DNA from 4 places in the Agarivorans sp. QJM3NY_29 genome. Region 4 is predicted to be linked to each of the others. Evidence: predicted binding sites of a transcription regulator. Region 4 holds the regulator's gene; each other region holds the start of a gene.
What was found. Region 4 encodes LexA, which represses DNA repair genes until DNA is damaged. Its sites were predicted from a motif close to TACTGTATNNNNATACAGTA; they were not measured.
Positions count from the first base shown of each region.

Region 1 (3,928 bases), 2.2 Mb from region 4:
GAATCGCTTCTTCGGCGCGGTGGAAATCCATCACACTAATACTACCTAATTTAGGGTTTAACAAAATATCAGGTGGATCGCCGGCCATACGGGCCCGGGTAAGGCGCTCTTGCATAATATTAATTGAGGTCGACATAACGCCGATCATTCCCGGTGACCGATCATCATTATTCTGTTTGATGCTTGCCAGCATTGATGTTAAAAATTCTTTACCTCCGCCCAATAAGCGTAAGAAGGGTTGGTCGGGTTCACTAGTGCTATCTTTAAGCTCATCGTCGAAGTTATTGAGGTGAGACTTGTCACTATTTAGGTTGACAGCAATCACCACATCGGCGCCCATGGCTCTGCATAGCGAAACAGGAACGGGATTGACTAAAGCGCCATCCACCAACCATTGATTATTCAGCTGGTAAGGAGCCATTAAGCCTGGCATGGCACAGGAAGAGCGGACCGCATCGCGGACTCGGCCTTGCTGCAGCCACACTTCTTTCCCCGATCCCAACTCTGTTGCGATAGCACCAAAGGGAATACTTAATTGCTCAATATTGCTACGTCCAATATATTGCTCGGCGGCGTTAAACACTTTTTCACCAGTTAATAGCCCCCCTTTATAGAACGAAAAGTCCATAAGGTTGAATACTTGCCAACTAGATAATCCTAGCGCCCAGTTGGTTAATTGGTCGACACGTTGGCACGCATAAGCCGCGCCAACAAGGGCTCCAATGGAGCAGCCTGCGACTAGGTGGGGACGGATCCCCATCTCACGTAATGCCAAAATTACGCCTAAGTGAGCCCATCCTCTGGCGGCTCCACTGCCAAGTGCTAAGCCGATCACTCTGTCTTTTCGTTTGGCCATGGACTACCTCCTCGGGGGTGATGCACATATTAATGACGCGAAACAAGTCGTTTTCACCGTTTTATATTGAGTTAATTGTGCCAATATATGAGGTGATTTGTGTAGCTATTCAGTAAACTATTCTATAGCTGATGAATAGGAAAAAGTAATGAATTCAAAAAATAAAGTCGGTCGACCGAAAGGTGAGAGTCAAGCCCGGCAACGGTTATTAGAGGTGGCAACAGCGTTATTTATTGAGTTGGACTATGACCGAGTGTCGTTGAGGATGATTGGTAAGCAGGCGCAATTAGATCCTGCCTTAATTGCTTACTATTTCGGATCTAAGGCCGGTCTATTTGGCGAAATGCTAAGCTCGGTATCCAGTCCGGTGTTTGCTACTTTACAGCAGGTTACGGCGCAGCTAGGCAGCCGCAGCTTAAATGACTTAATGCGTATTTATTATCAAACGATGGCCGATAATCCTCATTTTCCGAAGCTAATCTTTCAGTTGGCAAGTATGCCCGGCAACCATGAAAGTCTCGAGCAATTGAATTTAATTTTGCAAAATCTTGGCCGTTTGTTGGGGAAGGGCCTATTTCAACGTTTAGCGGCAGAGGGCTCTTTCGCGGAAGGGGTTGATGCTGAATTAGCTCAGTTGAGCTTTATGAGTTTAATGGTCTTTCCGTTTTTGATCCCGGAGCGTTTATTGCAGGCCAATCACATTAGTCTGCCAAAAGATAAATTATTGAAACTGGCAGAACATAACATTGCTTTGTTGGCTCGTGGACTGTTTAAAAATTAATAGATACCTGAGTCGCTATCGTGGTTAAGTTCTGTGCTACTTTGATTTTAAGCCGCTATTTATGAATCGTTTTGCGCAAAATCCGCTTCGAATACGGAGAAAGACTGGATAAATATCCAGTCTTTGAGTTAAGCTAGCTTCAATTTATCAGCGTAGTGTGCCAGCTTTATGATTGACTTACTCAGGTGAGTTAGCTGGTATTGTATTTAGACGGAGTCATCTTAGTGATAGCCACTATCAAAGGTATTTTAGAAGAAAAAGTACCGCCTTTTGTGTTAGTCGACGTAGCTGGCGTGGGTTACGAGATCCAGTTACCCATGAATTGCTTCTATCAATTGCCCGAATTGGGCGAGCCAGTGCGTTTACTGACCCATTTTATTGTTCGTGAAGATGCTCAGTTGCTTTATGGTTTTCATGATAAATCTTCGCGCGCCTTGTTTCGCGAGTTGATTAAGGTGAATGGAATAGGTCCAAAAGTGGCGCTGGCCATCTTGTCAGGACTCAGCTGTGAACAATTTGTCTATGCGGTAAAACATGAAGATTTATCCAGCTTGGTAAAAGTTCCTGGGATCGGCAAAAAGACGGCTGAACGGCTATTGGTCGAGATGAAAGATCGTTTGAAAAACTGGCATGCAGAACCACCAGCTACGCCATTAAGCGATGGTATTACAGCCAATGGCGATCTACCGCTGAGTCCTGCTACCGATCCCAAAGAAGAAGCCGTTGCAGCCTTAGAATCGCTGGGTTATAAAGGCGTTCAAGCTGAAAAACTCGTGAAGCTAGTATGGCAGTCGGGTATGAGCAGTGAACAGTTGATCCGTGAAGCCCTTAAGGCTGCATTATAATTTAAGGTTCAAAAGATGATAGAAGCAGATCGTTTGGTAGCAGCCTTGCCCGTTGCAGAAGAAGAAACCGTCGATCGGGCTATTCGGCCAAAACGCTTAGGTGATTATACCGGCCAACAGGCGGTTGTTGAGCAATTGGAAATCTTTATTGAAGCCACGCGCCGCCGTGAAGATGCCTTGGATCATTTATTGATTTTTGGCCCGCCAGGTTTGGGCAAAACGACGCTTGCGAATATTGTGGCGAACGAACTTGAAGTGAATATTAAAACCACTTCCGGCCCAGTGCTTGAAAAAGCGGGAGACTTAGCGGCACTGTTAACTAATTTAGAACCTGGCGATGTGTTATTTATCGACGAGATTCATCGTTTAAGTGCAGTTGTTGAAGAGATCCTTTATCCGGCAATGGAAGATTATCAGTTGGATATTATGATTGGTGAGGGGCCAGCCGCGCGTTCTATCAAACTTGATTTGCCGCCGTTCACCTTAATTGGTGCAACCACTCGAGCGGGAATGTTAACCTCACCACTTAGAGATCGTTTTGGGATTGTGCAACGCTTAGAGTTTTATAAAACTGATGATTTGGCTGATATTGTGAAGCGCAGCGCTCATTATTTGAATTTAACCTTGGATGAAGCGGGTGCTTGGGAAGTGGCTCGTCGCTCACGTGGTACGCCGCGGATCGCGAATCGCCTGTTACGTCGGGTTAGAGATTTTGCCGATGTAAAATTTGATGGCAAAGTCACTCAAGAAATCGCAGCACAAGCTTTGGATTTGCTTAGTGTCGATAGTGCTGGCTTTGATTATATGGATACCAAATTGTTGCTTGCCATTACTGATACTTTTGGCGGTGGCCCTGTTGGCTTAGATAACTTAGCCGCAGCTATCGGTGAAGATAAAGAAACCATTGAAGATGTACTTGAACCTTTCTTAATTCAACAGGGTTATCTGCAACGTACTCCTCGCGGACGGATCGCCAGCGACCGTGCCTATTTGCACCTTGGTTTAGATTTACCTAAACGTTAGAAATGCTGTCGTTTATCGGCGACAGGCAAGTCAATAAAACGGCTTAATGTGTTCATTTTTAAGCCGTTGGCCGAAATTTGTATCGCAATTGTTCAAATTAAATGGTTTGAGTCTTAACCTTAAGCACTTGCCTGTGTATAGTATTTTCTAATTGAAATACTTAGGTAGGTGTAATGTCGGTTTTAAGGGTTCGAGTGTATTACGAAGATACTGATGCGGGTGGGGTTGTTTATCACGCAAATCATATTAAGTATTTCGAACGAGGTCGTACCGAATGGTTGCGAGAATTAGGTTACGAACAAGACCGTTTGATGGCGCAAGATCTATGTTTTGTGGTTCGAGCGCTGCAAATTGACTACAAACTACCAGCTCGTTTTAATCAAGTACTCACGGTTGAAACTCGTATTGAAAATATGAAACGAG
Region 1 is NZ_CP194036.2:2,307,961-2,311,888, forward strand. It holds gene rssA (patatin-like phospholipase RssA) at 1-856, opposite strand, end outside; gene ACRRS0_RS10605 (TetR/AcrR family transcriptional regulator) at 1,005-1,637, shown strand; gene ruvA (Holliday junction branch migration protein RuvA) at 1,862-2,482, shown strand; gene ruvB (Holliday junction branch migration DNA helicase RuvB) at 2,498-3,505, shown strand; gene ybgC (tol-pal system-associated acyl-CoA thioesterase) at 3,679-3,928, shown strand, end outside.
Region 1: the regulator LexA is predicted to act here: its motif matches at 1,740-1,759, upstream of ruvA (Holliday junction branch migration protein RuvA).

Region 2 (3,928 bases), 900 kb from region 4:
TTGTTAAGGAAGGCATCATAACCAAGCCCCGCCCGAAAAAGAAGCGTCTACTACGAAGAATTTAGTCTTCAACCAACAATTCTTGCGCATTTGCCAGTGCAGAAGGGGTAATTGCATCGCCGGCGAGCAGGCGAGCCAATTCTTCGAGACGTTGTTGGCCGTTTAAAGTGAGCATGTTGGTGATGGTTTCATTTTTCTTCTGTTGCTTACTCACTAACATCTGTTGATGACCATGTCCCGCTACCTGTGGTAAGTGGGTCACACACAATACTTGGCACTGTTGCCCAAGTTTTCGTAGCATGCCGCCCACCACTGCGGCGGTTGGTCCACTAATGCCTACGTCAACTTCATCGAAGATCAGGGTTGGGGTTAAAATACTGGCTGAGCAAATCACTTGAATGGCCAAACCAATACGGGAGAGTTCTCCGCCAGAGGCCACTTTATCAATACTTTGCATCGGCTGACCAGGGTTGGTGGTTACCCGCAACTCGACGCGATCTACGCCATTTGAATTGGTGAACTGGCTGGCATCACTTTGTAGTGCAAATTCACATTGGGCTTTCGCCATACTGAGTTTATGGATTTCTTTGGTGATTAATTTACTGAGGCTACTGGCGGCACGTTCGCGACTTTTCGATAGTTTATTGGCCTTACTTAGATAAATCTGCCATGCCTGCTCAATGTCTTCCGTAAGATGCTCGAAGCGCTGGCTTTGTTGACTCAGCTGCTCTAACTGTTGCTGTAAATTCAAATGTAGTGCTGGCAGTTGTTCGGCGTTGGTATGGTGTTTTCTGGCCAACTCAAGGGCTTGGCTGAGTCGCAGTTCTAACTCGGCAAATAACTCTGGGTCGTAGTCTAGCTGCTCGCTGTAATGGCCTAACTGTTGGCCGGCTTCTTCAATCTGAATCTGTGCATCGTGTAACAGATTGTTGATGTTTTCGAGTTTGGGATCGAGCGCGAGAAGCTGGCTGGTAGTTCTACAGGCTTGGCCTAGCATGTCTAGTACATTAACTTGCTCATCTAAGGCTAGGAGCTGGCTAAGCTGAAAACTACTTTGTTGCAGCTCGGTGCTGTGAGAAAGACGCTGATGTTGTTGTTCTATGGTTTGGTATTCCCCTTCAGCCAGAGAAAACTCGTCTAATTCTTTAACCTGATATTCAAGCAGTTGTTGTTGGGCCAGCAGTTCTTTTTGTTGCTGTTGGGCAAGTTCTTGCTCGTTACAGAGGCCTTTCCAATGCTGGTAAGCTTGTTTCACTTCACTCAGCAATTGCGGATGAGCGGCATACTGATCGACAATCGCCAGTTGTTGGCTGGGTTTAAGCAATAGCTGATGCGCATGTTGCCCATGAATGCTAACGAGGTATTGCCCTAGTTGTTTGAGTTGTGCCAAGGGTACCGCAGTACCATTGATATAGGCTTTAGAGCGACCTTCTTTGGTGACTACTCGGCGTAATATGCAATCATCGTCGCTTAACAGCTCATTTTGCTGCAGCCATAGCCGCGCGGCTTGGTTCTGGCTGATCTCAAATTGCGCACTGACTTCTGCCTTACTGGCACCCTGGCGCACCATGCTCGCTTCCGCTCGGTTACCTAAACACAAGCCTAAGGCATCGATTGCAATTGATTTACCGGCACCAGTTTCACCAGTGATGGTGGTCATGCCTCGGCTTAAATCGAGCTCTAAGAACCGAACAATTGCAAAGTTTTGTACGCTGAGTTGAGTGAGCATTCCTATACCTGTTTATCCATACAGTTGCTGTATAAATATATAGCGGTATTTTTGTGCATGCAAGTGCAAATCGTAAAAAGCTGGTTTACTGGTGCTAAGGATGAGGCAAGGGATATTTTTATACGCTTATGTCGCCGCCCATAAGAGAGAGGATTATTCTGGAGCTAGGTCACTCATTCAATTGATTTAATTATATAAAGTAGCAAATGGCCGATGATTTGGTGGTTACTGGAGGTATTGTATGCAGGTAGCATTGTTAGCTGCTTATTGCCGATATAAGTAGCACAATTCACTACTGGTTAACTTCTGGTCATTGGTTATTCTGTTATCTAGAATTCATATTTTTGTCACAATGGGTGGTTTTTTGGGCCGTTGTTTTGTCAGGTAAGCGCTTGTTTTAAGGCGGCCTGGCTGGCTTTAGCTTGATTTTTATTCATTTTTTAGTTGCTTGCAGCTTCACATTTGTGTCATAAAAGTAGTGCATGTTTATCAAATAGTTGTTGTATCGCTGCTGTATTAGTCGGTAGCCCAATTAACCTTAGAAATACATGGAAGATATTATGTTGAATAAACGTTTTGCAATAAGCAGCTTGTTACTTGGTATGGGAGCCATGGCAAGTGTGCAAGCCAGTGCCGAAACACTTCGTCTACTAACTTGGGGCGGTTATGCGCCTCAAGAGGTGATCGATTTGTTTCAAAAAGAAACTGGTATTGAAGTAAAAGTTACCAAATCAAACAACGAAGATATGATTTCTAAGTTACGCGCAACAGGCGGCTCTGGTTTCGATTTGGCGCAACCTAGTCAAGACCGTATCACTGGTGTGCAACTACAGTTTGGTATTTATCAGCCCATCGATTTAGCCCGAATTGACCAGAAACAAATTATTAGTTCAATGCTCGATGCGACCAAGAAAAATACTGCCGTGGGCGATAAAGTATTTGGTGTTCCGCATGTTTGGGGAACCAGCGGTTTGGTGGTGAACGGTAACATGGCCAAAGATGTAGCTGACTATACCGATTTATGTCAAAGCAAGTATCAGGGCAAAATTTCTTATCGTTTGAAACGTCCTACTTTAATTGCTTTTGCTTTTGCTCTTGGCGAAGATCCTTTTGCGGCTTACGCCGATCCTGCCAAATACCAACAGATCTTGGATAAGGTTGAAGCGAAGCTTGTGGAATGTAAGCCCATCGTGAAAACTTACTGGTCTGGTGGTGATGAGTTGATGAACCTGATGCGTGCCAACGAAGTGGTTGCCGCGATGGCTTGGGATGCAGGCGGTTGGAAGTTAAACCGAGATCAAGCCAATATTCAGTTTGTTGCACCAAAGTCTGGCGCGCTAGGTTGGATTGATACTTTTGCGATTCCACGCAAGTCAAAAGCCGTCGACGCCGCTTATCAATGGATCAATTTTGTGATGCGTCCAGAAATCGCAGCAAAAATTACCGAGTCTGCGGGTAACTTCACCGCCTCGAAAGGCTCCGATGCCTATGTGAACGAAGTGGCTAAAGCACAGTTTAATGCCAGTTTTAGTAGCGATGATATTGATAATATTAAATGGTATCCCGCAGTACCTGCTGGCTTAGAAGCCATGGAAGGCAAGGTGCTGGATCGCGTGCACGCGGCACAATAAGCACTTATCAATGGGCCGTAAGGCCCTTCTTTTTTTACCTTTGGATGTACTTGTACTATGGCGGGAAACGCTAAATTTGATCTTGAATGTGAACACCTCTCTAAACACTTTTCTGATTTTACCGCAGTAGACGGTTTAAATTTTAATGTTGAAGCTGGGTCTTTCTTTTCTATTTTAGGGCCTTCGGGCTGTGGTAAAACCACCTTGCTAAGGATGCTCGCTGGTTTTGAATTCCCCAGTGAGGGCGAGATCCGTATCCATCAAAAGCGAGTCAATGAGCTGGCGCCCAATAAGCGTCCGGTGAATATGGTGTTTCAGCATTTGGCCTTATTTCCCAACATGAATGTGGCTGAGAACATCGCTTATGGTTTAAAGCGTCGTGGTGTGAAAGCGGCTGAGCGAAGCGAAAAAATTAAAGATGTACTCAGCCGAGTGGGTTTAGACGGTAGCCAACAGAAGCAAATTGCCCAGTTGTCGGGTGGCCAAAAACAACGGATTGCGATCGCCCGTAGTCTGGTCTTAGAGCCGCGTTTATTATTACTTGATGAGCCGCTAGGTGCTTTAGATC
Region 2 is NZ_CP194036.2:3,595,694-3,599,621, reverse strand. It holds gene recN (DNA repair protein RecN) at 62-1,729, opposite strand; gene ACRRS0_RS16370 (extracellular solute-binding protein) at 2,290-3,360, shown strand; gene ACRRS0_RS16365 (ABC transporter ATP-binding protein) at 3,418-3,928, shown strand, end outside.
Region 2: the regulator LexA is predicted to act here: its motif matches at 1,736-1,755, upstream of recN (DNA repair protein RecN).

Region 3 (3,928 bases), 1.3 Mb from region 4:
TATTAGCGGTTTCGGTCATTTCAACCATAAATGTAGAACGCCCACTCGCTAAGTCATCAGATGCGCCAATTCGAGTGAAAATTCGGTCTATAGGGCCGATTTCGACACTATCCGCGGGTACATAGCTACCAATATAGGCCATTAAACTAATCAGTGCGGTTTGTCGCATATAGGTTGATTTCCCGCCCATGTTAGGGCCAGTCACAATCAATAATTTACGTTGCGGATTAAGTTGGACGGGATTAGCAATAAATGGCGTTTCGTTAACTTGTTCAACGACTGGATGGCGCCCACCTTGAATGTTGATACAAGCTTGTTGGACAAAACTAGGGCGAACGTAGTTTAAATACTCGGCGCGTTCAGCGAGGCAGCTAAGAACATCCAACTGTGCCAAAGCTTGGGCACTACGCTGTAATTCACTGATTTTTGGTAGCAGTAGATCTAATAATTGGTCATATAATTGTTTTTCAAGAGCAAGTGCTTTGCCTTGGCTGGAGAGTACTTTTTCTTCATGCTCTTTGAGTTCGGCAATAATGTAACGCTCCATATTCTTCAAAGTTTGACGACGAATATAGTGCTCCGGTACTTGGTCTGCATATAGGCGACTGACTTCAATATAGAAGCCGTGTACTCGGTTATAACCGATTTTTAAGTTGGCAATCCCGGTTTGCTCTCGCTCTCGTTGTTCAATTTGACGAAGGTAGTCATTGGCGCCGTCACTTAGATCTCGCCATTCATCAAGCTCCTGATTATAGCCTGCGGCTATTACCCCACCGTCACGAATTAACACTGGCGGATTATCGATCAGCGCTCGCTGTAATAGTTCCAGTAGTTCTGGAAAATCAGCAATGTCTTTAGCCAATGGTGCTAAAGCGACAGTTTGTTGTAAGTTGCTTTGTAATTCGGGCAAGATATTAAATGCATTGCGAAGTCTGGCCAGATCTCGAGGCCTCGCTGAGCGCAGCGCCAAACGCGCTAAAATTCGCTCAATATCTCCAATTGCTTTGAGCTGAGTTTGTAGTTGTCCGTATAAATCTGCTTGGATTAATTCGGCGATGCAATCTTGACGCACACGGACTTGAGCCTGATCTCTTAAGGGCTGATGCAGCCAACGATTTAGCAGCCGACTCCCCATTGCGGTTGCGCTGCGGTCTAATACTGCGCTGAGGGTGTGCTCTTGCCCGCCAGACAAATTACGGGTGAGTTCAAGGTTCTTACGACTAGCAGCATCGAGTTGAATAAATTGATTTTGCTTTTCGATGATGATCGTATTGATATGCGGTAAGGCGGTGCGTTGTGTATCTTGAACATATTGCATTAAGCAACCTGCGGCAGCTATCGCTAATGGGTATTCACTAACGCCAAAACCATCTAGGTGACGGGTACCAAATTGTAGGTTTAATATTTTTTGTGCGCTGGCAAGATCGTACTCCCACTCTCCGCGCCGACGTAGGCCTTTATTCGCTTGTAAGATCTCTACAAACTCAAAGTTATCGGGGTATAGTAGCTCAGAGGGCTTAAGTCTTTGCAACTCAGCTTGAAGCTGTTGTTCACCGCTGAATTGATTAATCACAAACCGGCCGCTGGCAATATCTAAATAGGCGAGTCCAATCTGCAGCTGTTGATTTACAACGCTTACCAATAGGTTTTCTTGCTTTTCTTCTAATAAAGCCTCATCGCTGACTGTGCCTGGTGTGATGATGCGAACCACTTTACGTTCTACTGGACCTTTACTGGTTGCCGGGTCGCCGATCTGTTCGCATATCGCGACCGATTCACCGAGTTGCACCAGACGGGATAAGTACGTTTCTACGGCATGATAGGGGATCCCGGCCATTGGTATTGGGTTGCCCGCAGATTGTCCTCGTTTGGTTAAGGAAATATCCATCAATTCAGAAGCACGCTTGGCATCTTCATAGAACAATTCATAGAAGTCACCCATCCGATAAAATAGTAAAATTTCGGGGTGCTGTGCCTTTAAGCTAAGGTATTGGCGCATCATCGGTGTATGTTTTTCTAGATTGATATCGGTCATTTCGGTCATCGAACTGCATAGTGAACTGGCTAAATGAAGCTGCAAGGATAAAAGTTGTGGCTGGATTAGGCAAAACTCTTTTACTAATTTATAGTGGAATAAACTTGATGCTGTATGAATAAACAGTATACTACTGGACAATAAGATTGTTTAAAGCACCTGATGAGGGCGATATGGATCAAAATAAACAAAAGGCACTGGCTGCGGCCTTAGGTCAAATTGAAAAACAATTTGGCAAAGGTTCAATTATGAAACTTGGCGATAACCGTACTATGGATATTGAAACGGTTTCTACCGGTTCGTTATCTTTGGATATCGCTTTAGGCGCTGGTGGCTTACCTATGGGCCGGGTGATTGAGATCTATGGCCCTGAAAGTTCTGGTAAAACAACCTTAACACTAGAAGCCATTGCGCAGGCGCAAAAAGCCGGTAAGGTTTGTGCTTTTGTCGATGCTGAGCATGCTCTGGATCCTATCTATGCTAAAAAGTTAGGCGTCGATGTTGATGAGCTACTTATCTCTCAACCTGATACGGGTGAGCAAGCCTTAGAAATCACTGATATGTTGGCCCGTTCTGGCGCGGTTGATATGATAGTGATTGACTCAGTGGCCGCACTGACACCAAAAGCCGAAATTGAAGGCGATATGGGTGATAGCCACGTTGGCTTGCAAGCACGCTTAATGTCTCAAGCTTTACGTAAGTTAACGGGTACTTTGAAACAAACCAACTGTATGTGTATCTTTATCAACCAAATCCGGATGAAGATTGGCGTGATGTTTGGTAACCCTGAAACCACTTCGGGTGGTAATGCCTTGAAGTTTTATGCTTCGGTTCGTTTAGATATTCGTCGTATCGGTGCAGTGAAAAGCGGTGATGAAATTGTTGGTAACGAAACGCGCGTTAAAGTTGTTAAAAATAAAATAGCGGCTCCGTTCAAGCAGGCCGAGTTTCAGATTTTGTATGGTGAAGGTTTTAATCGCTACGGTGAATTAATTGACCTTGGAGTGGCTGAAAAACTAGTTGATAAAGCTGGTGCTTGGTTCTCTTATAAAGGTAAAAAAATTGGTCAAGGTAAGGCGAATGCCTCAAATTACTTAAAAGAGCATCCAGAAATCGCTCAAGAAATTGAATTGACCATTCGTAATAACCTTCTTAATCCCGTGGTTGCGGAAGAGCCGGTAAACGTTGAAGACTTGCCAGTCGATAGCGAAGCGTAAGCCAATCTAGAGGAGCCGTAAGGCTCCTTTTTATTAATGATGAACCAGCGTAGCGCTTTAAACTCAGCCATCAATTTACTTTCTCGACGCGCCTATAGTCGCCGTCAATTATCGCAAAAACTGCAACAAAAGGGTTATTCACCCTCGGATATCGCTGACGCCATTGACTATGCTGAGCAGAATGCTTGGTTGGATGATATTAATTATGCGATGCAATTAACTCGCTCCCGCCTTGCTAAAGGTTATGGACGTAATTACCTCTATCAATACTTGCTCAGTAAAGGAATCGATAAGGCGATTGTCACAGAAGTGTTAGCGCTTCCTGAATGGGATTGGTATCAAGCCCTTCAGCAGCTGTTTGCACGTAAATTCAGTCAAGGCTTCCCCTCCGAACGACTTTTACAGCAAAAATGCAGCGCTTACCTATATCGTCGTGGCTTCGATTTTGAACTGATCAATCTTTTGTTTAGCGAGCAGCAGCAATAAGTGTCGAACACTTTGCCTATAAAGGTCTGCGTGCTATATTGTCGCGATTAATTTGAGTTTCATTTTTTTCAGCGCTTGTCGACGAGTAATACTAGCTTTACCACTAAGTCGAGTTGCTACAAACCCCCAGGAAAGAGTTTCATGAAGATGACTTCAGCTGAAGTAAGAGAAGCGTTTTTAAGCTTCTTTA
Region 3 is NZ_CP194036.2:3,194,939-3,198,866, reverse strand. It holds gene mutS (DNA mismatch repair protein MutS) at 1-2,044, opposite strand, end outside; gene recA (recombinase RecA) at 2,209-3,252, shown strand; gene ACRRS0_RS14480 (regulatory protein RecX) at 3,289-3,738, shown strand; gene alaS (alanine--tRNA ligase) at 3,880-3,928, shown strand, end outside.
Region 3: the regulator LexA is predicted to act here: its motif matches at 2,144-2,163, upstream of recA (recombinase RecA).

Region 4 (3,928 bases):
CTATAAAGAAAAGTAACCGTCCTGTGGTATTAAACGTACTTTAATTTAAACAACGCATATAATCGGGTAGCCGGAGGTGTCTAACCTCCAGCCCCCACAACACCCTGCATGCGGCTCCGCACAGGGCGTTTCCTGAAAACGGTTAAAATACAACGGCCGATTAGCTCCTTTGCATTCCAATGATGGCTTCTGTTTTTTGCGCCATGACTCCTCAGTCCGGTCGGATACGGAGACAATGAGCTGCACAGGCTCCTCATTGATTTTCAGGTTCAGGCCTTCACCATGTCCCAACCATTACGATGGGCGTTGGGCTACTATGCCGTCTGCTGACTTCTGCTTAATCACCGTTTGAGTTACCCCAAATAGCGCTATCGTTGTTCATCGTATTTGCTCACTTAAGTTGATGAGACTTAAGTGCCAGGCCTGTTTGAGCTAGCGGCCAAGCTAGTGAGTTTAACGATCGCCTGTTAAGCAGATCTCCCCAGATAAGAACATGTACTGTCTCTGCACTGCTGCATCATTTACGGTGGCCGTTAGATCACATGGCTTCGTTGTCTTGTGCCAACTCGCCTCCAGCCTACGCCTCATATGATGTTCTTGTTCATCAGCTCGCAGATTTGCGTCCGGCTTCCTTCAGACATTCCCTCGCGGCAATGCCCTTGCCATTCGCTAGTAGTTAGCGTTTAATAATCAAAATATTATTAAACGGTGACCTTCCTACAGAGGACTTTCACCTCATTAGTTCATGCCCATGCTGGGCGTACACAAAAAGCTGCACCTGACATCTTTTGCTACGCTCAATTGTGTATGTCGTGTAGCTCCATTTTGCAAAATTGCTCTCCGCAAAAACTGCAGGTGAGCTTGGCGTTACCTTCCCATACTTTAACTAATCCGTTATATCCTAATTTAGTAATGTAACTGACAAACTTATGTCCAAAAATGAGTTGGCTAGACTTTTCGTATCCTTCTTTATCCCAACCTCTGCTTATTTGTGATGGCGTCACAAAATATCGGGTGTAGTTTCAAAGTAGCGGTAAGAGTTCCAATGAAACTGAAACCTACACTTAAGCTGTTGATTCGAGATAAAACCTTGCTTCATTAATCATGCTGTATATACTAACAGTGTGCTGTATAAACTTACAGGTAGATTATGAAACCCTTAACGCCCCGTCAAACCGAAGTGTTTGAATTGATCCGTCGTAACATTCAAGACACAGGCATGCCGCCAACTCGCGCTGAAATCGCCAAAGAGCTGGGCTTTCGCTCGGCCAATGCTGCCGAAGAACATTTACGCGCCTTAGCTAAAAAAGGGGTGATTGAGATGATCCCCGGCGCTTCGCGCGGGATCCGTATTAGCGAAGACCATTTACCTGCTAATGCCGCGAATGACGAGCCAGAAGAAATCGGCTTGCCGCTGATTGGACAAGTGGCCGCAGGTGCCCCTATTTTGGCACAACAACATGTTGAGTCGCACTATGCGGTCGATGCTAATTTGTTTCATCCGCATGCCGATTATTTATTGCGGGTGCAGGGCATGAGCATGAAAGACATCGGAATTATGGATGGCGATTTATTAGCGGTGCATAAAACCAACGATGTGCATAATGGTCAGGTGGTGGTGGCGCGCTTAGACGATGAAGTCACTGTGAAGCGCTTTCAACGTGACGGGAAAATGGTCTACCTTCATCCCGAGAACGAAGCACTTTCAACTATCGAAGTTGATTTAGAGTATCAAAGTGTTGATATTGAAGGTTTAGCGGTGGGGATCATCCGTACCGCAGACTGGATGTAGTTACTCCCTAAAACTAAGTTCCCTTCTTTTTAAAGCCCAAATTATAGCAATTTGGGCTTTTGTCGTTTACTTCACAGCTTTTATTTTAAATGTCTATATTTATAACATTATCTTTACAATTATTTAACTAAGCGTCTATTTTATAAGCAGTAAGGTATTTTAATTGCGAAGCCTTGCTGCTTTGGGAAGGGAGTTTTCCCTTATTTTGCGGCCACTTTATTATTGTAAGCAGCGATGTTTGCAGTGAAGTGACCGGCCTTGGCTACGAGCAAAGGAGAGCGCTGTGGGCCGATGGATACCGCTAGTATTGCTGGCATGTTGGGTGAATCAAGCATGGGCGCAACAAACGATGTCGTTCAATTTACGCCCTGGTGTCACCGCCATTAGTGAGCAGGTTTACGGCTTGCACATGACTATTTTTTATATATGTTGTGTCATTGGGCTGGTGGTGTTTGGGGTGATGTTCTGGGCGATTTTTCATCATCGAAAGTCCAAGGGAGCCGTTGCCGCACAATTTCATGAGAGCACCAAAGTTGAAATTGTCTGGACGATAATTCCCTTCATCATTTTAATCGGCATGGCGATTCCTGCCACAAAAACCTTATTAGCGATGGAAGATCCTTCCGATGCCGATCTCACTATTCAAGTCACTGGTTCGCAGTGGAAGTGGCACTACCGCTATTTTGATCATGAGCTGGAATACTACAGCGTGTTGGCCTCGGATATGAAGCAAGTACAGGGCAAGCTTGCTAAGCGCGATAACTACTTATTGGAAGTAGATCATCCACTGGTGCTGCCAGTCGGCAAGAAGGTTCGTTTTTTAATGACTTCGGAGGATGTGATCCACTCCTGGTGGGTACCCGACTTTGCGGTCAAAAAAGATGCTAATCCGGGTTTTATTAACGAGGCCTGGACCAAAATTGACCAGCCGGGGATTTACCGCGGCCAATGTGCCGAACTTTGCGGTAAAGACCACGGCTTTATGCCGATTGTGGTGATTGCCAAACCTCAGGAGGAGTACCTTGCTTGGTTGGCTCAGGCCGAAGCCGCTTATGTAGAGAAGCAGCAACAAGAGTTGGCCATGGTGGCGTTGACCATGGATAACGAGGAGCTGATGTCCTTAGGCAAAAGCGTTTATGAGAAGACTTGCGCCGCCTGCCACCAAGCCAATGGAGAAGGCCTGCCAGGGGTATTCCCAGCCTTAAAAGGCAGCCCAGTTGCGACCGGTGATGTGAACCAACATATCGACATGGTGGTGCATGGGGTGGCAGGAACCGCGATGCAGGCCTTTGGTAAGCAACTCGGTCTGAAAGAATTAGCGGCAGTTATTAGCTACGAGCGGAATGCTTGGGGGAATGATACGGGCGATATGGTGCAGGCTAAGGATGTCGCGGCAGTACAAGACGCGGCCAAGTAGCCATGGTTGGATAAATCGATTGGTGATAGCGGAACGACTAAGGACGTTGCCATGTTCAAGTACGACACGACGCGGCGCAATAGGCAATAGAAGGGAGAGTTAGATGAGCGCGACCACGGAGCTTAACCCGCAACAGGTAGAACATCACCACGCACCGCGTGGCCTATTGCGCTGGGTATTAACCACCAACCACAAAGACATTGGCTCAATGTATTTGTGGTTTAGCTTTGCCATGTTTATTACCGGCGGCGCGATGGCGATGGTGATCCGTGCAGAGCTATTCCAGCCGGGCCTGCAATTGGTGGAGCCAAACTTTTTTAATCAAATGACCACCATGCACGGCTTAATCATGGTGTTTGGCGCGGTGATGCCCGCCTTTACTGGCTTAGCTAATTGGTTGGTACCGATGATGATTGGCGCTCCCGATATGGCCTTGCCTCGTATGAATAACTGGAGCTTTTGGATCTTACCCTTCGCTTTTACCATGTTATTAGCCTCGTTATTTATGGAAGGGGGCGGGCCCAACTTTGGTTGGACGTTTTACGCGCCACTTTCCACCAAATATAGTCCCGATAGCACCGCCTTATTTGTGTTTTCAGTACATATCATGGGGATCAGCTCCATTATGGGCGCGATTAATGTGATTGTGACCATCATGAATTTGCGTGCCCCCGGTATGACTTATATGAAATTACCCTTGTTCGTTTGGACTTGGCTGA
Region 4 is NZ_CP194036.2:4,496,973-4,500,900, reverse strand. It holds gene ACRRS0_RS20480 (hypothetical protein) at 1-44, shown strand, start outside; gene lexA (transcriptional repressor LexA) at 1,151-1,792, shown strand; gene coxB (cytochrome c oxidase subunit II) at 2,142-3,209, shown strand; gene ctaD (cytochrome c oxidase subunit I) at 3,313-3,928, shown strand, end outside.